Regions from separate parts of the Paenibacillus sp. FSL R10-2771 genome, predicted to be linked through region 1. Evidence: predicted binding sites of a transcription regulator. Region 1 holds the regulator's gene; each other region holds the start of a gene.

The links. The regulator LexA, encoded in region 1, represses DNA repair genes until DNA is damaged. The targets are predictions, from matches to a motif close to CGAACATATGTTCG.
Region 2: NSU14_RS05325 (YolD-like family protein) is a predicted target of LexA. The motif match lies at 2,240-2,253, and genes of this name have one in related genera.
Region 3: addB (helicase-exonuclease AddAB subunit AddB) is a predicted target of LexA. The motif match lies at 2,289-2,302, and genes of this name have one in related genera.

What each region holds. Positions count from the first base shown of each region.
Region 1 covers NZ_JBBOBM010000001.1:2,821,337-2,829,562, forward strand. Annotated here, with positions in the region: gene NSU14_RS12265 (hypothetical protein) at 720-896, shown strand; gene NSU14_RS12270 (hypothetical protein) at 912-1,271, shown strand; gene NSU14_RS12275 (hypothetical protein) at 1,376-1,600, shown strand; gene NSU14_RS12280 (hypothetical protein) at 1,654-1,839, shown strand; gene NSU14_RS12285 (hypothetical protein) at 1,920-2,141, shown strand; gene NSU14_RS12290 (hypothetical protein) at 2,330-2,887, shown strand; gene NSU14_RS12295 (L,D-transpeptidase) at 2,974-3,312, opposite strand; gene lexA (transcriptional repressor LexA) at 3,449-4,075, opposite strand; gene NSU14_RS12305 (LysM peptidoglycan-binding domain-containing protein) at 4,272-4,685, shown strand; gene NSU14_RS12310 (DUF896 domain-containing protein) at 4,796-5,005, shown strand; gene NSU14_RS12315 (hypothetical protein) at 5,053-5,580, shown strand; gene NSU14_RS12320 (HAD family hydrolase) at 5,615-6,400, shown strand; gene NSU14_RS12325 (FixH family protein) at 6,627-7,049, shown strand; gene metH (methionine synthase) at 7,228-8,226, shown strand, end outside.
Region 2 covers NZ_JBBOBM010000001.1:1,236,469-1,242,799, reverse strand. Annotated here, with positions in the region: tRNA gene NSU14_RS05345 (tRNA-Leu) at 1-26, opposite strand, end outside; gene NSU14_RS05340 (WGxxGxxG family protein) at 176-631, opposite strand; gene NSU14_RS05335 (M15 family metallopeptidase) at 708-1,394, opposite strand; gene NSU14_RS05330 (hypothetical protein) at 1,646-1,807, shown strand; gene NSU14_RS05325 (YolD-like family protein) at 1,844-2,179, opposite strand; gene NSU14_RS05320 (hypothetical protein) at 2,424-3,044, opposite strand; gene NSU14_RS05315 (zinc ribbon domain-containing protein) at 3,243-3,740, shown strand; gene NSU14_RS05310 (glycosyl hydrolase) at 3,756-5,231, opposite strand; gene NSU14_RS05305 (NucA/NucB deoxyribonuclease domain-containing protein) at 5,459-5,899, shown strand; gene NSU14_RS05300 (hypothetical protein) at 6,139-6,276, shown strand; gene NSU14_RS05295 (hypothetical protein) at 6,325-6,331, opposite strand, start outside.
Region 3 covers NZ_JBBOBM010000001.1:1,098,074-1,106,299, reverse strand. Annotated here, with positions in the region: gene addB (helicase-exonuclease AddAB subunit AddB) at 1-2,147, opposite strand, end outside; gene NSU14_RS04675 (class I SAM-dependent rRNA methyltransferase) at 2,920-4,320, opposite strand; gene NSU14_RS04670 (Na/Pi cotransporter family protein) at 4,423-5,412, shown strand; gene NSU14_RS04665 (energy-coupling factor transporter transmembrane component T family protein) at 5,501-6,328, opposite strand; gene NSU14_RS04660 (ABC transporter ATP-binding protein) at 6,325-8,031, opposite strand; gene NSU14_RS04655 (ECF-type riboflavin transporter substrate-binding protein) at 8,129-8,226, opposite strand, start outside.

The sequences.
Region 1 (8,226 bases):
CAACGCAATTCAGCCAATGAAGCTTTCATCAAATCACCCACGGTGATGTAATTGCTATCATATAACGAATTAAGAATACGAGAAATGCTTTTAGGGTTTCTGGTCGATCTCTGTCTTAAGGTGTGAATAGGTCGTGGATATAGTCTACGGTCAATTTCAATGTAAGACATGAGGGGAAGAGTATCTCTAGTGGACAATCTTGTGATGTCTCCCTTCATATATCTGGTAATTATTATAAATATATGAGAATATATTTCAATCCTTTTTTTACAAAATACACATAAAATACAAAATTTTCATTTAGGATAATAGATATTTAATAGAGCTATTGAATTAAAGCGACTCACCGGACTAATGGCTGACGGGTTATTTTATCTACATCCCAATGGTTAGCCGGATGGTTTATTTTACATAATGTACCATGTCCTATATACTAGATCATATACACACTAAAGGAACCCTTTGCAGGTGCTTACCCTGAGAATCACTTTTATGACTAAGGATAGGCTGAAGTGAAGCATGTGTTTAGAGGGTTTGGGCTTGGGGACTATTGCTGTTACAGCTGATACTGGCCGTGGTTGTTGCGGTGCCGGTATTTCCTTTTTAATAAATAAGATACATAGGGGTATGAAATGAGAAATAAATATGTAAGTATTATTGCAATGATCCTATTATTAACGCTAATTTGTTCTCAGGCTGGAGCTGCAGAAGGAACTGGCATGTCAACTGAAACCAGGGAACGGATTATAGAGCAATATGGGCTGGATTCACCGGTAGCAGGTAGTCCGGACTGGAGCGGAATGGATGTGGGGATAAGCGGGCCGGTTGATGTACTGGTTATAATCTGCAGGTTTATTGTGAGTCCGTTAGTGTTCACGATTCAAGAAATATTATAGCTGGAGGGAATAAACATGAACCCACGATATGATGCTCCGCAGCCTGAACCCAGAGCCCGCAAGAAAACAGCGGCGAAACTGTCTTTCGTAATTATAGTAGTACTGGTTTTACTAGCAGTCATGAATCCGGGCAAAGAGGACTTTGGAGAATACGCGGTGAATCATCTGGAGGAAACACTGGGGGGAGGGCTAGCTGGAGGAATTACCAGTATGGTCGCTCAGCCTATGGTCGAATCGTTTACAATCCGGGAAAATCACATTCTGTTCTCCACCTTCAGCATACCTGATATTCAAGACGGTAAGACATTTATCGGTGATATTAAGGCAAAGCGCAAATACCTCGGGCTGTTTAAGATCATTTTCATCAAACTCTAAGCTCTAAATAGGGTATACATTTTGTTCCAGAACCCGGTATAATTGAACTGATTTGTGTGCTCTATGAATCCTTATCATTCTTGCGTGTGCACTAAGGAGGAAAGATGTTGAATACTGCGTATAAAGTTCTTTCAAGTGATGCTGATATATTCGCGGCGGCACTTGCCCAGGTGAAGGTCTATGTCGTTCAGCTGATCGAGGGTAAACCGCATGTTATAGCTGATTACGCCGGACCTGTACAGAAATGGACGCCGGAGTATGTATTGCTGGCCGGAATGACCTATAGACGTGACGAATTTGAGTTCCGGGTAAGGCTGCCCAAGAAGTAAAAGCAGGTAAACGCTTCGGGGTAACGAATTAGAAGCTGAGGAGGTGGTCGCAAGTGAGTAAAGTTATTTTTGAGCTTCAGTATGTGAATGGGCAAATTGAAGAGCTAGAATCTGTGTTTGAATCGGCGGCAGAAGCCAGAACCTATCTGACATCCGGTGGTTTGACAGGCTGGATTCCAGCAGGAGGCAAGTATCTTAATCCTGTAAATATTATCTCCATCAAAGTCAAAGAAAGCTAATTATAATATTACTGCCAAATCACACAGTCTCCGAAGCCAATCTTTGCATTTCTTATACTATAAAACGTAAAAGAGGTGTAATGATGACGCAAAGAGAACGAAACAGAATCCGCAGAGCAATTAATGCTCTGCTCGCACAAAGAGCAATCCTGCTGGAAAGACTTGAGGAAATTAATGAGAACCTGCGCAGATTTCCAAGCGGTTCACGTGCCAGAAGAGAATTGCTGGCTGCCAGAGCATCCATCCGTGAAGCAATTCGTTTAAATACTATTGCTATCCGGTTGTTGCGCAGCGTGTTGTAGTCAGTAGGCAAAGGATATGAATCCACTCAAAGACATCCTTGCGGATGTCTTTTTGGCGTGCGATTGAGACTGTGGGAGGCTCAGAGTATAATTAATCGATGAAGAGTATGAGGCTTGAGGAACAGCTACATATCAGGATAACATGGTGAACAAGCTGCACAAGAGCTTGATACAGGAAGGTGTGAAGAATGGACGATCAATTACGCCAGCGTTTGGGACTGCCGGAAATACAGGATAGTACACTGTCTGTTAACGCAGATCCGGTGATGGAAGAAAGTTCAAAATGGGATGCAGCCGGATCCACCGTGCTGAATGTCTCCAGAGAAGATGTGGAGAAGGGACGGCTGGAGAGCTATTTGCGTGAATTTAAGAAATATGAGAAGAAGCGGCTACGGGGCAAAATCATAATTATATTCAATGGGTATGAGCAGGATCGCCGGGAAGTCTATCAGGTTCGGGAGATTACGAACTGGGTTGACCGTCTGCTCAAGAACGTGCCTCATCTGTTCTATTTCCTCAGCAGAGACAATTACGCGATGCGGATTGCGTTCTTTTGTCTGTCTGAGGTGGTGGGCCGCTCCGGGATGGAAGTGTCCATCACCAAAGAGCAGGGACGCAGGCTGATCGAGAAAGTTACCAAGAGTGCATTGGTCTACGCCAAAAAAAGCAAAGACTCACCTGCGGAACAGTGGAGTCTGGCTGAATATATTCTGGACGAGCTTGGTTATGAGCAAACTGTGCAATAATGCTGTGAAGAACCCCTTTGGTCAAAACCCGTCAGAGGGGTTCTTGTGTTCAATATAGAAATTTATAGGCGGCTGCATGACTGTAGCTACTCCCTGATGGTTACACGGGTGCCAATGGGAATGATAGCAGCCAACGCGACCACATCCTGGTTATACATGCGGATACAGCCGTGGGAGACCATGTGGCCGATGGAGGAAGGGTCATTGGTTCCGTGAATTCCATAATGTGGCTTGGACAGGCCCATCCAGAAGGCTCCGAACGGTCCGCCCGGGTTGGGCTGCTTGTTAATGATCGTGTACTCGCCTACCGGCGAGACGGTCAGCATCCGGCCAATGCCGACAGGAAATCCTCTGGTTACGGTGTCATTATCAAGCAGATAAAGCATGCGCTGTGAAAGGTCGACAATAATTCGATAGTTGGGCATGGGATCAGCACTCCTTTGTAACAGGATATGTGCGGATAGCTAAAGCGGTTCGGAGTTTGGGCAAGCGTAACAGGATCTAAAGAGGAAAAAGGCTGCTTCGCGTGATGCGGAGCAGCCTGATTATGGAGGAGAAAGATTAATGGATATCGCGGAATAATCCAATGACTCTGCCCAAAATAGTAACGCGGTTAAGGCGGAGAGGCTCGTAAGCCGGGTTCTCCGGCTGCAGCCGGATATGATCACGTTCTTTGTAAAAGGTCTTAACGGTTGCTTCATCTTCTTCAGTCATCGCAACAACGATGTCACCATTGTCAGCGGTTTGCTGTTGGCGGACAATAACATAATCGCCGTTCATAATACCGGCATCAACCATGCTGTCGCCGAGTACAGAAAGCATGAATACCTTGTTATCCCCTACGTAATGAGTAGGAAGCGGGAAGTAATCCTCAATATTCTCTGTAGCGGTAATAGGAACACCAGCAGTAACCTTGCCAATTACAGGGATACGGGTAACCGTCTGGACGAATTGATGTACATTCTCTGAATCTTCCTGGCCGAGCAGTTCAATTGCACGCGGCTTCGTAGGATCGCGCCGGATCAGGCCTTTCTTCTCAAGCCGGTCCAGATGACCGTGCACTGTAGAACTGGAGGCCAGGCCAACAGCTTCGCCAATTTCCCGAACGGACGGAGGATAACCCTTGCTGCGGACTTCGTTACGTATAAATTCCAGGATCGCCAGCTGGCGACTCGAAATCTTTGACATCGGAATCAACCCCATATACTATGTTTGGGAAAATTATAACATAGAACTGCCGTTCGTACAAACATAAGTTCTAAATTGTGAGAATTATAGCCTGAAAAATAAAGGGAACAGTTGTTCGAAAAAACTATTGATCAAAACACATGTTCGTGTTATATTATTTTCGAAAGTAAGAACAAGTGTTTGGAGGACGATATTTATGTTAAAATACAGTACCTACAATAGTATCTACAATGAGGATATCAAGGTGTCCGCTCCCGGTAATCCATTACCCCATAATCCATTGGCACAATTCAGAGACAAGACCCTTCGCCTGCTGTCTGTACTTACCTCAATATTCCGCCAGGTCAGCTTTATCAAGATATCTCTGATACTATTACTCACGATCTCCGGATTTACAGTAGTCGGTAATGTGTTCGCTGGTTCTGTCACTTTAATGAAGCCTGAGAAACGGATCGTAGTTGAACGCGGAGACACCTTGTGGAGCATTGCCCTCAAGAATAAACCGGATGATATGAGGACTGCTGTATATATAGAAGGAATCAAGAAGTCAAATGGTCTGAAGGACAGTGGAATTAAGGCAGGAGATATACTGTCCGTGCCGGTATATTAACCGGAAGAAGCATAATGGTGTTCGACTAAGAGAGCTTTCAGGGGGTAGACCTTGACAAGCTCTTTTTCTCATGGCAAAGTTAGAATGAATTTATAGGGGAGGGGAAAGTATTGAATATTGACGAATTGGTCGCACGCATCAATGAATTGGCACGCAAACATAAGGAAAGCGGCCTGAATGAGGAAGAATTGGCAGAACGCGCCAAACTCCGCGAGATTTATCTGGGCAATATCCGCAGCAATTTCCGGGCCCAGCTTGATACCATTGAGATTGTGGATAATCCGGAGCATGAAGAAGGCAACGACGGACGTAAAGCTTAGTCTGCGGCCTTTTCATAGATAATACAGGATGACTAGGGGGAACTAACATGGCCCGTTCTTGGGAAAGAATGGTTCAACGCAACACCAAGCAAATCAATCAGCAAAGAAAGAAGCAGGGAAAAGAGACGATTTATGCAACGAGCTCTAAAGCTGCTGCAAAGAGCACCGATATTTTCAAAGGCCGGAATATTGTATTCCCTGTCGTATTGCTGTTGCTTGGCATTATGTTCTGGGTAGTCGGTTCCATTGATGAAGCGAAAGGAAGCGGAATACTGGCTAACTGGCTGGGGGTAGTACTGTACTTCCTGCTTGCCGCGCTGCTATTCTTCCGCCGTCCGTTCCTTAAGGTGGAACGCGCCCGTCTGTCTACTATTAAATACAACCGTGAACGCTTTTTGCCAGCAGCTGAAATCGAGAAGATTACCTTGTCGCGCAGTGTAGTTACCATTAAGTATAAAGGCAAGCGCAAGCAGTGGATTTTCTCCAAGCTGATCAACCGGTATGATACCGCCGCTATGGCTGCACGCCTGGAACAATTCGGCAAGAACAACAACATTGAAGTAGTGCACGAATAGTAAGATAGACCAGCATAGGGAGTGGGAGAACGAAATGCCGATTACCGCCGTACTATTTGACCTTGACGATACACTGCTATGGGATGATCGAAGTGTGGAAGAAGCATTCCGCTACGCCTCTGAGGCTGCAGGGGATTCTGTTGATCCGCAGGAGCTTGAACAGGCGGTGCGCAGAGAAGCGCGTGCGCTTTATGAGTCTTACGAGACTTTTCCGTTCACGAAGCTGATCGGGATTAATCCTTTTGAGGCACTATGGGCTAACTTCACAGCTGGAGACCAGCCGGAATTCCGGCAGCTGGAACAGCTTGCTCCGGCCTACCGCACCGAATCCTGGCGCCGCGGCCTTGCCTCTCTTGGAGTGGACGATGAAGCGCTGGCGGAACGCCTCGCGGCCAAGTTCGCCGCTGAGCGCCGCAGCCGTCCTTATATATATGAAGAGACGCTTCAGGTGCTGGATGAGCTGCGCGGCAAGGTGAAGCTGCTGCTGTTGACGAATGGCTGTCCTGCACTTCAGCAGGAGAAGCTTGATGGTGTACCTGAGCTTATTCCGTATTTTGACCATATTGTCATTTCTGGAAGCTTCGGTAAAGGGAAACCGGACAAGACAATCTTCGAGCATGCCCTCGGACTGCTGGATATTACGCCTGAGCAGGGGGTCATGGTCGGAGATAAGCTTACGACTGATATTCTCGGAGGATTGGCCGCAGGTCTAACGACGGTCTGGATCAACCGGACGGCCAAGACTCCTGACCCGGACATTACTCCGGATTATCAGATCAGCCATCTTTCGGAGCTTCTGCCATTGGTACACTCCCTATAACTGAATTAGATGAAGCCGGTATCCTTATAGGATATTGGCTTTTTTGATATCCCTGCGAGGATTTGGACAAATGTAGTTCATGTATATGACTATTCTCATGTGATAGGGCGGTTAACGAAGCTTATTTCCGACAAGTTGAATAAAATGTGTATAATAAGGAAGAAAGCAATCTGACTTTCGTTGTTAACATGAAGATGAATCTATCGATGAACCGGGAGGGCTCCAGATGATTAAGCCAAAGATACTTAGAGGTCTCATTTGCATTGTCATGGGTATGACGCTTGCCGGCTGTTCAGGGAATAATGAAGAGGATATGTATATGCATGCAGCTGCTGATTCCTCAATGGTACCTATCAAGGTAGAGCTAAGCTGGAGTCCGGAGGAAATATCCGTTAACGACAAGGTGATTTTTAAAGCAGTCATTAGTCAGGACGGAGAAGTTGTTGAGGACGCCAAAGAAGTGATCTTCGAAATTGTAGATAATGCAGAGCCAGGCAAGAGCACTCAGCTGAAAGGGGCAAGTGACGGAGAAGGAGCTTATATAAGTGAACGTACATTTGAGCAAGCCGGCAGCTATACGGTCACTTCCCATGTGACTGCCCGGACGCAGCACTCTATGCCGTCTAAAGAACTCACGGTACAGCCATGATGAGCTTGTAAGCTGTAGCTATACTGTCAATACAAATAATGCAGGGTGGAAAGGAAGGCTTTCCGAATTCCCTTTATTCTGCTAAACTTACTCTAATGTTTTACTGGGGGGATTGAAAGTGGCCAAATTCACACTTGCAGAAAGCTTGCAGCAACGCATATTGATACTAGACGGAGCCATGGGCACAATGATTCAACAGGTGCCGCTTACCGGCGAGGATTTCGGCGGGGATGAGCTGGATGGCTGTAATGAAATGCTGGTGCTTACCCGGCCGGAGGTGATTCAGGATATTCATGAGAAATACCTGGAAGCCGGTGCGGATCTGATTGAGACTAACACATTCGGCGCCACCTCTGTGGTGCTTGCAGAATATGATATCCCGCAGCGGGCCCGGGAGATTAACCTGGAGGCTGCCAGACTTGCGCGTAATGCCGCAGATAAATACGATACACCTGAGCGCCCAAGGTACGTTATAGGGGCAATGGGACCGACAACCAAGACACTCTCTGTAACCGGAGGAGTAACATTCCAGGAGCTTGTGGACAGCTATGAGGAGCAGGCGGTCGCGTTGATCGATGGCAAGGTAGATGCCCTGCTGCTGGAGACTTCCCAAGACACGCTGAATGTGAAGGCCGGAAGTATAGGCATCCACAATGCCTTCGAGAAAAGCGGAATTACACTGCCGGTGATGATCTCAGGTACCATCGAACCGATGGGGACTACGCTTGCGGGGCAGAACATCGAGGCCTTCTACATTTCGCTGGAGCATCTTAAGCCGATCTCTGTCGGATTAAACTGTGCGACCGGACCGGAATTCATGCGCGATCATATCCGTTCGCTGTCGGCCATTTCTTCAGCAGCGGTAAGCTGCTATCCGAATGCCGGGCTTCCGGACGAGAACGGCAACTACCATGAATCTCCGGATTCACTTGCCCGCAAGCTGGCCGGCTTCGCCGAGAAGGGCTGGCTGAACATTGCCGGCGGCTGCTGCGGCACAACCCCGGATCATATCCGGGCGATGGCCGAAGCCCTGTCGGCATATCCGCCGCGCGGGCTGGATGGCATTCATCCGCCGGCACTCTCCGGCATAGAGCCCGTGTACATTGAGAGCGATAACCGTCCTTACATGGTCGGTGAACGGACCAACGTGCTGGGATCTCGGAAGTTCAAGCGGCTG
Region 2 (6,331 bases), 1.6 Mb from region 1:
GCGTCTGCCTGTTCCGCCACCCCGGCATGTTATGTGCGTGGTTAACGCGACAAGAAATATAATATCACGTATTATGGGGATACGCAATAAATAATTACCATTAAATTTTCCTGTATCCAGACAAACAGCCCGATCAGCCGAAACTGATGCGGGCTCTTTGCAGTTCCTACCCTGCTTAGTGGCGTTCGCGCTCGCCGCTTCTGCTCCGCATACCAACCAGCCCCAGAAGTCCGAGCAGGCCGAGCCAGCCCCAATTAGAGCCGTTATCGTTATCGCCTGTGGTGCTCTGTGCCCGGTAGATGCCGGTTGGTGTAGTGTTGTTCAGCGGAGAGACGGAGCTGTTGTCTCCGGTACGGATTTTATCCTTCATGATCGTCTCATTCTTGTGCATGGTGCCTGTCGTCTGGTTCATCATGGTATTGCCCCGGCCGTTCATCATTTGTGTGCTCCGGCCATCCATGTCACCCATGTTACCCATTGTGCCCATCCGGGTATCCGATGTTGTGCTGTTGGTAACGGGTGCCGTTCCGCCCATTCCTGTCGTGCCAGCCGCAGCAGATGTGTAACCGGCTCCGAGCAGACTCATGGAAAGTACTGTGCCGCATGCAAGGCTTGTAATCAGCTTGTTCAAGATGGTATGCCTCCTCTGTGGTTATGGTTTATCGCTGATAATTTCCCCACACGGCACATCATCTATGCAACGCAGATTATTCCTTTATGATGTTCACGGTCTTGCTGAGCGCATCATAGGTCACTTTGGCTCCAAGCGCTTCGGCAATGGCGCGTACCGGAGCATACGTGGTGACGCTGTCCAGCACGCCGGTCGTGAGCTTCTGTCCGTTCAATGTGATATTTACTTTAACCTCGGTATTCACCTCTGGGTCACCTCCGTTAATCCGGCTTAATGCGTCCTTCACCTGCTGAACGGTGGGGTGCTTACCGGCCCGGAGCTCAGCAGTGGTTAGTCCGAAGGTCATCTGCAGATGAGAGTAGTCCTTGAAGGAACTCCAGTCCCCGCCCCACTCGAAACCGAGCTTCTTCGCCTCCTGTGCAACCTCCTGCCAGTCCGCTACCTTATCCCCGTCTCCGTCACGCTTCATATCCCAGGATACGCTTTTGCCATCCGGCAGCAGCAGTGCGTAATCAATTGCCAGGCCGTAATTGTGATAGCTGTTCCCGCCCTTGGCATTGGTTACAATAGCGCCTTTCTTCGTTCTTCCCTGCGCGTATAGCGCATTCTGCTCGGCAATGGTGCGCATTCCCTGGGTAATGAGGATCGGAATCCCTCTGGCATAACTCCGCCGGATGAGCTCTGTAGCACCCGCCAGCAGCACCGGATGCAGATTGCCCAGCCACCCTGCCGACTTACTCTTCACTTGATCCAAAGTCAGCATATACTCACCCCCTGGTATAGTAAATGCCCGCTTGTACAATGTTGCATGTACACTTTCACCCCTGCATCCGCCCAAGTTTGCCAGGTTCCCTGAAGCATACGAAATAAGCCCCCAGGCATTCCTGAGGGCTTTAATGAGGCTTGATCCAGCTTAGCGTAAACAGGAGCCAACAAGGATGAATTGCTGCACCACAGGCCACACTAACATGGAGTACCGTTAATCCTTAATCCCGCATGGAAAGGTGGACAACCATGGATATTCACAGTGACAGCTATAAGGTGGCCGCGCTTAGCGATCAGGAAGATGTTGTTGAGGTGATCCGCGAGGCCGAGTCGGCCATCGCCCGGATGACCGGGAATCCCGGAGTCACGCTGATTGCTTATGAAAAGACGGAAGCCGCCGGGAGAAATTAACCGCTCCGTCCGCTCCGGCCAGCTTCGCCTGCACCCTCAGACGATATAGGCGTCCACAATATCATCCACGTTCAGCCACTTCCATTCCTCCGCCCACTGCAGCTTGATTTCGCGCGAGTGGGTGTGAATGGAGGTTACAAATCCGCTAAGCAGCTTGTGCTCAAGAGGGTCAAACAACACTACCGTTACCCGTACATGACTCCGCAGCGACAAAGCCAGCGTATGCTCAATCTCCTCCAGCTTGTGCTCATCCGGAACCGGCCTGACGCTCTGCCACGTCTCCCGTTCACCTCTACTGATTACGCGCATCTGCTCCGGCAGTACTGTCCGGTTGCTGTCCCACAGGTTATTGCCCTCCAGCTTTTTGCCCATTGCCGCTCCCCCAATCTATGGTCTGTATACAATACCGCAATACGTTGTCCGCTCATATACCGAACGTATGTTTGTATTATATCCGTGATCCGGCTTTTTAAGCAAGCAGAAATATATGTAAGCACCAAGACCTGGAAGGAACCATACCGGACTCCGCCGGCACAACAAAATAACCCCACAGCAGTGGGGCTAGCTTGAATTCATTCTGGTAATTACTCAGGCACTAAACGGGGATGAATACTTTTTAATTGGCCGTGTTTCCTGCCGTGCTCTCTGTCGTTGCAGCTCCCGTATCCGTCTTCGCAGCCGCGTCCGCTTCTGACGGGTCCACAATTAGACCTTCTGTGCTCTCTTCCGGGTCAATCAGTCCGGCGGCCGCTCTGGCTTCATTCAGCTTGGAGATGCCGTACAGCATCGCTACATCCGCCTGCTGGTTCATTGCATTGAATTCCTCGGCAGTTACATCGGGAGAAACCGCGCTTTTGGAGGCCTGCTCTTTAATGGAATAGGCACTTTTAAAAGCAATAATTGAATCTCTGAGCAGCGTCTGGATCGTGTCCGGCAGGCTCTTGGAAATCTTCACGTCACTCACCTGATCGGCAATATCGGAGGCTGTATCCTGGAACTCGTCCACGGCCTTCTGCAGCTCCTTCTCGGTCGCCTCTCCGGTTGAATAAGAAGTTAAGGTGGTGTTGAAATTTTCCAGCGAGGATTTACCCATTTCATCGAATTTTGACATTTCATTGTAAAAGCTCTGAACTGTATCCTGCACTACTTCCTGCGAAGCAGGTTCTGCGCTGTCATTGCTGCAGGCACTTAGGACTACAACCATCATAAGTAATCCTGCAAATAAAAATCGTCTCATATTTATATCCCTCCACTTAACAGAATAATATCGAATTTTGTTAAGTGCAAATGAAATTAATGTAAAATCGGCCGGGATGAAACATTTTCCTGAGATAAAGCGTATTCACAGAAAGAAACACAAGAAGAACCCGGTACTGACTGGGAATTCTTGTTATACTATAATCAAATTATCCGTTATACGAGAGGAAGATATCTTATGCCTTATTGCACAGCCTGTGGTGCGGAATATAAGCAAGGTGCCAAATTCTGCGGAGAATGCGGAGCAGGTACAGAGGATAATAACGCTCCGGCAGCAGCACGCCGTCCGGCGGCAGGCCGGGTCTCCGGAACAAGCACAGAAACCGAGCTGTGGCAGGGTAAGCCTGCGGGCATATCCGACCGGCTCAAGGGGCTTATTGGACTCAATACCACCAGATACACGATTACAACCCAGCGGATTATGGTGAAGAGCGGACTGATCGGCAAGGATGTCGAAGAAATCGAGCTGCTGCGGGTCAATGATTTTTCCGTCACGCAGTCGATTCCCGACCGTATATTAGGCATTGGAACGCTTACGATCCTCTCGGATGACGCCTCGTCGCCGCAGCTTCCTTTCCGCAAAATCCGCAAGGTTCAGACCGTAAAAGACGTGCTGCGACAAGCCGTCCGCAACGAAAAAGTCGCCAACAACATCAGCTACCGCGAACAAATCTGACCTAAGACCTTACTGTTAAGGAAGATACAAAGCCCCTGCCGGAATTACGCCTTTGACCTGGCTGGGGCTCTCCCACATCAGCACGGCCCGCGCATCCCCCTGGTTCTCGTAATACTCCACCTTCAGCTCATGCAGCTTACCCGCAATCAGCTTCACACTGCCTTGCCGTTCCTGCCCGCTCTGCTTCATCCAGCTGTCAATAATCAGCTTGCCGTCGATCCACACCCGGATGCCATCATCCGAAGAAGTATAGATGGTGTAAGTCTCACTGTACACCGCACTTAGCCTGCCGCTCCATCTTACCGAGAACAAATCTGCACCAATAGCCGGATCAGGGGCTGCCTGTCTCCAGATGAAGTTGATGTGGGCATCCGTCCGGGTGAGGGCGGGCGTACCGCTGAGCGTAATGTTATTATAGTACTGGCCATACAAGCCCGGCTTAGGAATACCGCCCGGTGATGGATCCATTGCTGCCGCCTTTGCTGCATATTCGTCTCTCGTGAACACGAAATTATCCTTCATAAAAGCTTTGATCACCGCATCACTGTTCTTCTCATACAGCAGCTTGCCCCAGGTCATCTGGTAGCTCCATTTGTTCTGGGAACCAGCCAGCTGGGCTGCCGGAGGAAGCTCCCCATTCTCGCCAATGGCGATCAGCTTGCCGCGCCCCAGATCCCAGAGGCTGTCATGATGGCTCCCCTTGAAGTCCGCGTCATAGATATCCAGTGCCAGCACATCTACTCTTCCGCTGCCCGGGTAATATTTCGCAGGTTCGTCACACCACTGATTCTTCGCATTCGGACTCCACACCCACAGCAGATTATGCAGCTTGTGATATACGGTATACCGCTCGAACATAATCTCCCAGAGGGTGCTGAAGGAAGACTTCTGCCCCCACCAGAACCAGCCGCCGTTCATCTCATGGTAAGGTCTCCAGAGCACAGGTACACCAGCATCCTTCAGCTTTTTGAGATACACGGCTACTTTGTCCAGCTCTGCAATCATTGCTGTGTATTGGACGGTTCCCGGAGTAATATATTTGTTGAAATCTGCTTCGCTGAGGCTCATCGAGACATTCGCCCAGGCCGGAGCGGTTCCCGGCAGATTGGCATGATAGCTCATCGTCACGATTCCCCCGGCATGATGCCAGCGGACTGCACTGTCTGTGACGGCCTGCCGCTGGCTGCTGATTTGCTGCTCCGTCTGGTTGCTGATGGCACCCATTTCATAGCCGTGAAGTCCCGCATAGCTCCCGCCGGTATTCTTCAGCTTCACGCTGAATTCATCCGGGCTCTCCAGATAATCATGCTGTCCGCTGATCACGCCTTGCCCCTGCAGCCAGTATAAGGTGTTCAGCAATTTACGCGCTGGCAGGGCCAGCTCCGCATCCGCAGGACTCATCAGCACACTGCGGAAGGCGGCCTGCCATTGTACATCCCCTACCAGCCGTGACGCGGAATCCAGCAGATCTCTGAGTACACGCTGTTCCACTTTATCCACCATCCTTTTCCATCTGTTTGTACATTTTATGGCGAATTATGTAACATCAGAACGGCGGATAGACAAGAATTACGTCTGTTCCAATCCCGCAGTCATACGCTATACTATTGTGAGCGTAGGCTTCCTGCGCCCACAATACTTAAGCGTATGCTTCCGAAGCGAGTTTTGCCGGAGCTTATCATTGGAAGCTATGCTAACAAAACTTTTAAGGAGCAGATATGAAAGCCAAAAAATTCATCACCAGTCTTATTATTGTTGTTCTGCTCAGCCTGGCTGCTTACTACTTCGGGGAGAATGGTCAGCTTCCGTCCCAGACGCCGTCTTCTGGCCAGTCAGAGGTTGTACGGCTGGAATTCCCGTCTGACCGTTATCCGGAGACCGCCAGACATATTCAGGAAGCGATTGAGAACGGGGAGTCCCCCATCTGCACGATTGACCGGAATGAAGCCGAAGACAACCGTAAGGAATCCCTGAAGGGCGTACCCACCAAAAAAGGTTATGACCGCGACGAATGGCCGATGGCGATGTGTGCGGAAGGTGGAGCCGGCGCTGATATTGAATACATAACTCCCAGCGATAACCGCGGAGCTGGAAGCTGGGTCGGCAATCAGCTGGAGGACTTCGCAGACGGTACCCGCGTAGAGTTCATGTTCAAATAGGCAGAATGCCTGAATGCTCCGGCTACCGCTACCGCAAATGATTGCTGATAAGAAACAGATCGCATATTAGCCGCTCTCCTCTCCGTCATATAAGGACATTTGCATGCCTGTTATGCGAACGACAGTTCTTTATGCAATTTCACCCAAATAAAGCGTAAAATAGGGTGGGATATTATTCCATAGACGGAGAGCCGGGAGTGTTCTATATCTGTTATCGGGGGAAAAGGCTGTACGGCCCTATGTCCGAGGCTGAAGCCTTACAGGAATGGTTTGCACTTGCAGGTACAGTCAAGGAGTTGTATATCATTGAAACGGATGAGCATACAGGCAGAATCAAACGCCAGATCGGTCCGGCGGCACGCAAAAAAAAGAAATAGCCCCATCCGGCCTCAGGCCAGACAGGGCAGCACTTGTTCAATGCGGTTCTAGAAC
Region 3 (8,226 bases), 1.7 Mb from region 1:
GCAGACATGCTGTCTTCAGCTGCCTCCCCTCCCTGGGGGAATCCTGATAGATACTTCTCATCCAGCCCTTCAGGGAACATGCCCTGAAGCTGGCGGATAATCTCCGAGGGCAGCAGCGCTTTGCCTTCATCATCAGCCAATGCGTAACTAATCCACAGCTTCCTGCTGGCAGTTGTAAGCGCATTGTAGATCAGGAAGCGCTCATCCAGCAGCTTGCGGGATGAGCCGGGAGCCAGCTCCATACCGGCATTCTCCAGCAGCAGACGCTCTCCCTCGGACAAAATCCCGTCTTCCTTGAACTGTGCCGGAACCACACCTTCATTGAAGCCCAGCAGGAAGGCATACTTCACTCCCGACACCCGCGTACGGTCCATCGTTCCGACCAGCACCTGATCAAGGGCAGGCGGGACTAGCCCCATCTTGAGCTCAGCCAGCCCTGTTTCCAGCACGCCGGCGAACAGTTCAAATTCCATTCTTTCCTTGCCCATCATCTCGGCAATCTGATCGAGCAGATCCAGCACAGCCCCCCACAGCTGGTTATGCTCACGGGCAGCTTCCGGGCGTCCCTGCTCCAGAGACTCCGCCCCCATCCGTTCCAGCTTGCGCGCCGCCTCTGTGTCCTCAAGCAGCAGATATACGGCTCTGCACAGCTCCAGGCCGCTGCGGCTGGCTTTGACCCTCTGCTCAAAAGCCTGCAGCGGTCCTGTGATCGCGCTCCGGCAGGCTTCCATTCTGGCCAGCATGGCTTCATCTACAGCCTCACTGCCCTCCAGCGAGAGGCGGGGAATGCCTTTCCAGGAACGGCCGTCAGTCCACCGGTACCCGTGAATACCGCAGGCCAGCACGTAATTCTCCAGTTCATCCATATTGGCGCGCGTAATACTTCCGTCCAGCGGAAGCAGCAGCTCGGTCTTCACGCAGCGGAACACATCCTCATAGCGCCAGCGGCGGCGGACTACATCCAGAGCGGAACGGATGAATTCCACCAGCGGATGGTGCAGCTCATTCAGCTTCTGGTCCAGGAAGAACGGAACGCCGAAGTCCTGGAACAGCGGAGCAATCAGCGGCTCATAATCACTCATATTCCGCATGAATACAGCCATCTCACCATACTTGGCCTCTGAATCTCTGGCCAGGCTCAGCATCTCGCGCAGCACACCTTCGACCTCGATCCGGCGGGAGGCCGCAGCCCGGATACTGACTGCCTCCTCCGCTTGCCCGGCTGCTCCGTTCCAGCGCAGCCGGCGCTGGAATCCACGCTCCAGATGGGCGAGAGCCGGACTGTCCTTGAACCTTGGAAGTGCTGGCGGCGCCAGAAGCTGATCCCAGACTGTAAGGCCCATCTCCTCGGCCATTCCGCGCAGCTTGATATACGTAACCGCAGCCGGGTGAAACAGCTCCAGCTCATGCGGTGCCTGGCCTGCGGGATAGATCCTGTCCAGCGTCAGGGCAATGGTCACCCCCGAAGCATATTGCATAAGCTCACGCAGTACGATGAATTCCTGATTGGTAAACCCGTGGAACCCGTCTACCCAAATCTCGGATCCCCGGATATAGCCGGAATCCTGAATATGCTCAGCCAGCTCAGCCAGCCTGTCCTCCTGATCCATGTAGAGCTGTGACATTTCCTGCTCCAGCTCACTGAAGACCAGGTGCAGATCTTCCAGCTTGCCGGCCAGAATCGGACTTCCTCCCAGGGCATCCCGCATTCTGCCGAGCTGTTCTTCGAGGTCACCTGCTCCAAGGCAGCAGCGCTTGAGCTCCGTGTGCAGGTCGCTGAGCCGTTCCACGAATCCTGGCCGGTCCGAGGAGGCGCCGAACAGCTTCAGTTCCTCCTTGCGCCGGTTGACGATCTTATAGATCAGCATCTTCTTGCCTTCCTCGCTGATCGGCAGACTCGCGCTGCCGCCGGTCTCCTGCTTCACCCGGTAGGCCAGCCGCGAGAAGCTGAGTGTCTGGGCGCGGATGCTGCCCTTCACGTTGCCCGCAGCCAACAGACCGCGCTCCGCACCGAATGATCCCTGTTCAGGGACAAGTATAATTATCGGCGCTCCAAGCGGCTCTGTCTTCAGCCGTGAGGATACCGTCTCCCATATTGTAGTTGTCTTGCCGCTGCCCGAGCGTCCGATCAAAAAGTTAACCGTCATATCAGCAGACTCCTTCCGTGGCGGAGAATTAGAATGCAGGCCGCCCTGCTGCTGCACACACAGAAGCGGATTGCCTGATGAATATCAGAATCTATGAATAATCTCGTCCCAATAGTATAGCATACCTCCACCGCGCGCTCCAGAACGTACGTTTGCCATTGTTTGCAAATACCTGCCGCTTTTTTAAAGGCCACAGCAACCAAGGTCAACAACAAAGAAGACTCTCCCGGAGCCATGGATCGGCTGGTCGGGAGAGCCTGGATGGAGTGTATTATTTAGCCGGATCGGATATATAACCGGGATAGCCGCAGAATTAAGTGTCATAAATCCATCTAGCATCAATCCGGAAGTAGAAACCAGTTCATTAGATGGAGAAAATCCAATTAAATCAGCAGAGTCACTCCTCTGCTGATTCCGGCTCAAGTGCAGGGCAGCACCCAGCGCGATTCCGCTACGTAGTTCATGATCCCCAGCCCGGGAAGTGGACTGAAATTCCGTTATATGAGCAGATCAGGCGGATTCGCCGGGCAAACGGACTCAGATTCCGCTAAGGGACCAGTCAGAGCTGCTAATGGAATCCAGCCGGCAACATAACGGACTCAGTCCGCTTAAGCCCCATTCTGAGGTTTTTTGGAGAAATAGGAGCTTCTCAGTCCGCTTCGCTCTGCTGACGGTTCCCCGCTACAGTGCACAGCAACTTCCCTGTGAGAAAAAAAGAGAGCCTCAGTAGCTGAGACTCTCAAGACAAGCCTTCCGGCTTGAACTAACATCATTATTTGCTGCGCACTTCAAAGATGGCAAACTTCAGATAATGCCCTTCGTCCACGCCGAGGATCTGCGGGTGATCCTTGCCTGCGGCCCGCCACTCGATCAGCCGGAGCACTTTGCCGGCATCCTTGGCCGCTTCCTGGATGGTCTCCAGGAACAGCTGCGGCTGCATATGGTACGAGCAGCTGGCCGTAACCAGATATCCGCCTTCATTGACCAGCTTCATGCCATGCAGATTGATATCCTTGTAGCCGCGGACAGCGCCTGCTACAGCACTTTTGGTCTTGGCAAAAGCGGGCGGATCAAGTATAACGACATCCCAGGTACGTCCGCCGCCTGCTGTCATCGGCTTCGCGGTATCCGCCTTGGCAGCCGGCTTAGCGCCGGGTTTGCTCTCTGCCGCCGGACCTGTCGCCCGCTCAGAGCGTTCTTCCAGCCCCTTAACCTGATTGCGCAGGAAGGCAAACGCATCATCCACTACAAATTCCACCCGGTCGGTGAATCCGTTGATCTCCACATTGGCTTTTGCACTCTCAATCGCATACGCGGACACATCAAGGCAGGTTACCTTCTTGGCGCCGTATTTACAGGCATGCAGGGTGAAGCTGCCGGTGTGCGCGAAGCATTCCAGCACGGTTGCGCCGTCCCAGAACGGGAAGGTGACCGGCTTACCGCTTTTGTTGACCGGCAGCGTCTGGAGTGATCCGTCCTCTGCCGCTACCTCCTGCAGCGTGATTCCGCTGCGCCCGCCCCAGCCCTTCATGAGCGGAGCGATGGAGGCTCTGTTCTCGCGCTGATCGAAGAAGTAGCCTGTCTTCTGGCCTTCTTCAATATCGACGATAACCTTCAATCCATTCTCGCTTACCGTGATGTGGCGCGGGCATTCCCCGTAGAGCACGCCTGTGGTCTGCTCTAAGCCTTCGAGCTCGCGGACGCTGACGTCACTGCGCTCATAAATGCCGCGCGGCGCCATAACCTGTACCAGCGCTTCCACAATCTCGGAGCGGTGCTGATCCATCGCCAGCGTCAGCAGCTGTACGACGAGAACCTCCCCGAAGCGGTCGATGATCAGCCCCGGCAGGAAATCCGCTTCCCCATACACCAGGCGGTAAGCATCCGCACCCGGCAGGAAACGCTCCCTATGCTGCAGAGCGCTTGCGAACCGGCCGGCAAAAAATACCGTGTCCATCGCCGCAAGCTTACTCTGCGAAAGAATTCTTACCCGGATCTGCGAGGCCGGATTGTAATACCCTGTGGCCAGATAACGCCCCTGATGATTCAGCACATCCACAAGTCCCCCTGCCTGCGGCTCCCCGTCTACCGAGGCTACTTCGCTGGCGTAGACCCACGGATGTCCCTGTTCCAGTCTTTTCTTACGGTTTCGTTCCAGAATTACCGATGCCAATGACTTCAACTCCCTGTTCTTGTAGCTCGATTTGTATACATGTCCCATGCAATGCCTTCATATATTGGTGTACAACCCCCGTCCAAAAAGGAGCCTGTCCTTATGATCCGTGACCTGCTGTTCCCTGTCATTTATGGCCTTGTCATCTTTCTCGCCGGCATGAAGGTGATGGAAGCCTCATTGTCGCGGCTCGCCGGCCCGCTGCTAACCCGGAGTCTGCATAAGGCAACCTCTACGCCGGCCAAAGGCCTGATTGCCAGCAGCCTGCTGTCCGCGCTGCTGCAGAGCAGCACGGCCGTAACCGTGCTGACCATCGGTATGGTCAATGCCGGGCTGCTGACCTATGCCCGGACGCTGGGCATTATCCTCGGCAGCAACATCGGCACCTGCCTGACTACAGAGCTGATCAGCCTGCAGATCAGCACACTGGCAGCGCCGCTGCTGGCCGCCGCGCTATGCCTCTGGGCGGCCGCAGTGATGGCCGGCGAGCTATCCCCGCAGGCATGGCGGCTGGTTGAAGCCTGCCGCCGGATCTCGGGGCCGCTGCAATTCATCTGCCTCGCGGTGGCCGGCTTCGCCCTGGTCCTGTGGGGCATCGCGGTCATGCAGTCGGTCGGCCCCGCCCTTGAAGGCAGCGAATTGTTCCGCTGGTTCCTCGGGCATGCCGCCACAAGCGCACTGTGGGGACTGGCAGCAGGTGCCGTGCTGACCGCGATGGTGCACAGCAGCGCGGCGGTGATCGGCATGGCGATGGGCCTCGCGACCAGCGGCGTCATGCCGCCGGAGCTGGGAATCGCCATCGTGCTGGGCGCGAATATCGGCACCTGCGTCACGACCGTAATCGCCGCCATCGGCAGCACGCCGTCCGGCGTATTCGTTGCCTGGTCGCATGTGGCGCTCAATGTCGGCGGCGCCCTGCTCTTCCTGCCCTTCATCGGACCGCTGCAGTCACTCTCTGCCTGGATCGGCGGCGGACCTGCCGCACAGCTCGCCCATGCCCAGACCATCTTCAATGTTGTGTGCTCGCTAGGGGTACTGCCGCTGTGCTACCTGCCCGTATGGACCAGGCTGGAGCAGCGGCTTCAGCTCTAATCCATACCGTCCGGCCAGGATTACAACTGTCTTATTATACTTCAATCCGCCCCGCAGTTCTACGGAAGCTCCACTTCCAGCATCCCCCTCAGAAAATACTATAAAACCGCGAGCCGTCATAAAAAGTAATAATCGTCGCGGCTGCGGCTATCCCCACCATCAGACACAGCGCAGCATAGTCGCTGCGGGTAAACGGCCGGGCCCGGTACCAGGTCCGGGTGCGGCCAGTTCCGAAGCCGCGCAGCTCCATCGCGGTGCTGATCTTCTCGATCCGCTCGATACTGGTCAGAATCAGCGGCAGCAGAATGGATACGATGTTCTTCAGCCGCTTAGGCAGCTTCTCCTTGCGGGAGATATCAATGCCCCGCGCCTGTGCCGAGAATGAGATGTTCTCATAATCCTGCTGGATGTCGGGGATATAGCGCAAGGCCAGTGAAACGGAATAAGCGATCTTGTAATTGACCCCGACCCGGTTCAGCGAGGCGGCGAATTCACTCGGATCTGTCGTCAGCAGGAACAGCAGCGCCATCGGAATGACCACGGCATACTTCAGAGCGATATTGAATTGGTAGAAAAGCTGCTCCGCCGTCAGCGTATAACGTCCGGCGAGATGCAGCAGATCATGCCGGGTGCCATAGATTCGTGTACCTTCCAGCGGTGAGAAGGCAAAGATCGCGATGTGATTCAGCAGGAAGAAGAGCAGAATGAAGTAGAGCACAAAGGCATAGTCCTGAAACCGGACCCGTGAAATGCGGAATACGGCCAGGCTGAAGAGCAGCATCAGCAGCAGGCAGCGGGTATCGTAGGTAATCATGGCAGAGACCGACCACACGGCAAAAATAATCAGCTTCGTTGCCCCCGTCAACCGGTGCACCGGAGAATCCTGTTTGGTATAGGTTAGCATCTTAGCTTTCATCCGCGCCGGTTCCCCCTGTCATATTCGATAAACCGCCGGACAAATTCCACAGGCTGGTTAAGTCCCGCCTTCACTGCCAGAGCAAACAGTGATGTCTCCTTCAGGTTGGCGCTGCTCACAATATCCCGGTCCGTCAGAATCACATCCGGCCGGGCATCCGCCAGCTTCCTGCCCTCCGCCAGCACAATCGTCCGCTCCGCGTACTCCAGCATCAGGTGCATATCATGGGTAATCATAATCACCGTAATCCCGGAGCTGCCGAGTCCGCGCAGAAACTCCATAATCTCGTTATAGTGCCGGTAATCCTGTCCGGCGGTGGGTTCATCCAGAAGGAGCACCTCCGGCTCCAGCACCAGGATGGAGGCAATGGTCACCCGTTTCTTCTGCCCGTAGCTGAGCGCTGAAACCGGCCATTCGCGGAACTCATACAGTCCGCAAATCCGGAGCACCTTATGTACCCGCCCGCGTATCTCTTCTTCCGCGAAGCCCCGCAGCTTAAGTCCGAGGGCAACCTCGTCATAGATCAGCGTCATGGAGATCATATGATTCGGATTCTGCATCACGAAGCCGATATGCTCTGCCCGCTCCTTGATCGTATCCGTTGCCAGATCCCGCCCGTTCAGCAGAATACTTCCCGCTGACGGCTTGTAGAACCCGCAAATCAGCTTCGACACCGTTGATTTGCCCGCACCGTTCCTACCGGCAATGCATAGCATCTCGCCGCGGCGGACGCTGAAGGACAACCCCTGCAGCACCTTCGCCTGCTTGTCATAGCCAAAGGTAAGATCCCGCAGCTCAAGCAGCACAGGTGCTGCTTCCTCCTCCTGCGGTACTTCACTGGCCTCATACCAGGCGCGGAGCCTGGCGGCTCCGGTCTCCAGCCTGATCCCGTCCAGATGCTGCGGGTTCATCTCCGGTGTAATCTCGCAGCCGGCATATTTGAGCGCAGTAAGATAGAGCGGCTCCCGGAGGCCTGACTCTGCAAGCAGCGGTGAACTCAGCAGCTGCGCAGCCGGCAGGTCCGCCGCAATCAATCCTTCATTCATGACAATGATCCGGTCCACCGGCCGGTGCAGCACTTCCTCCAGCCGGTGCTCGATAATAATGACCGTATTGCCGGTCTCACGCTGCACCCGGTCGATCAGCTCAATCGCCCCGGTTCCCGTATAGGGGTCCAGGCTGGCCAGCGGCTCATCGAACAGCAGGACGTCCACATTACTGACCAGTACCCCGGCCAGCATGGTCTTCTGCTTCTGTCCGCCGGACAGCTCCTGCGGAGAAGCTGTCAGCAGCTCCTGAATATCGACCGCTCTTGCCGCAGCTTCTACCCGCTCATGCATCTCCTGCACCGGAACCGCTGCATTCTCTAGGCTGAAGGCAATATCCTCGCCTACGGTCAGGCCGACAAACTGCCCGTCCGGGTCCTGCAGTACAGTCCCCACCACCTCCGACAGGCCGGCAATCCCCAGCTCCTTCGTGTCTGTCCCTTTAACGGTAAGAGTACCGCTTATTTCGCCCGGATACGCAAAAGGAATCAGGCCATTGATGCAATGGGCCAAGGTGCTTTTGCCTGAACCGGAGGGCCCGACAATCAGAATCTTCTCGCCTTCATGAATCTTCAGGTTAATCTTATGCAGTGTAGGTTCCTGCTGGGCCCGGTATTTAAAGGTGAAATCGGTGAATTCTATAACCGTTTTGCTCATGGGTAACCTTCCTCATATGCTGATTTACGTATCCTAACTGACCCGCTCAAACAGAAAGGCCGGTGACGGGCACCGGCCTTTCTGTTTGAATTATATATTATTGCAGTCTTTTCAGGCTACCCTGTTTCGTTCTCGTCTTGGAGTAGGCTATAGCGAGCAGTGTTCCGATGACCGCCACCGTTACGATGTTGGACG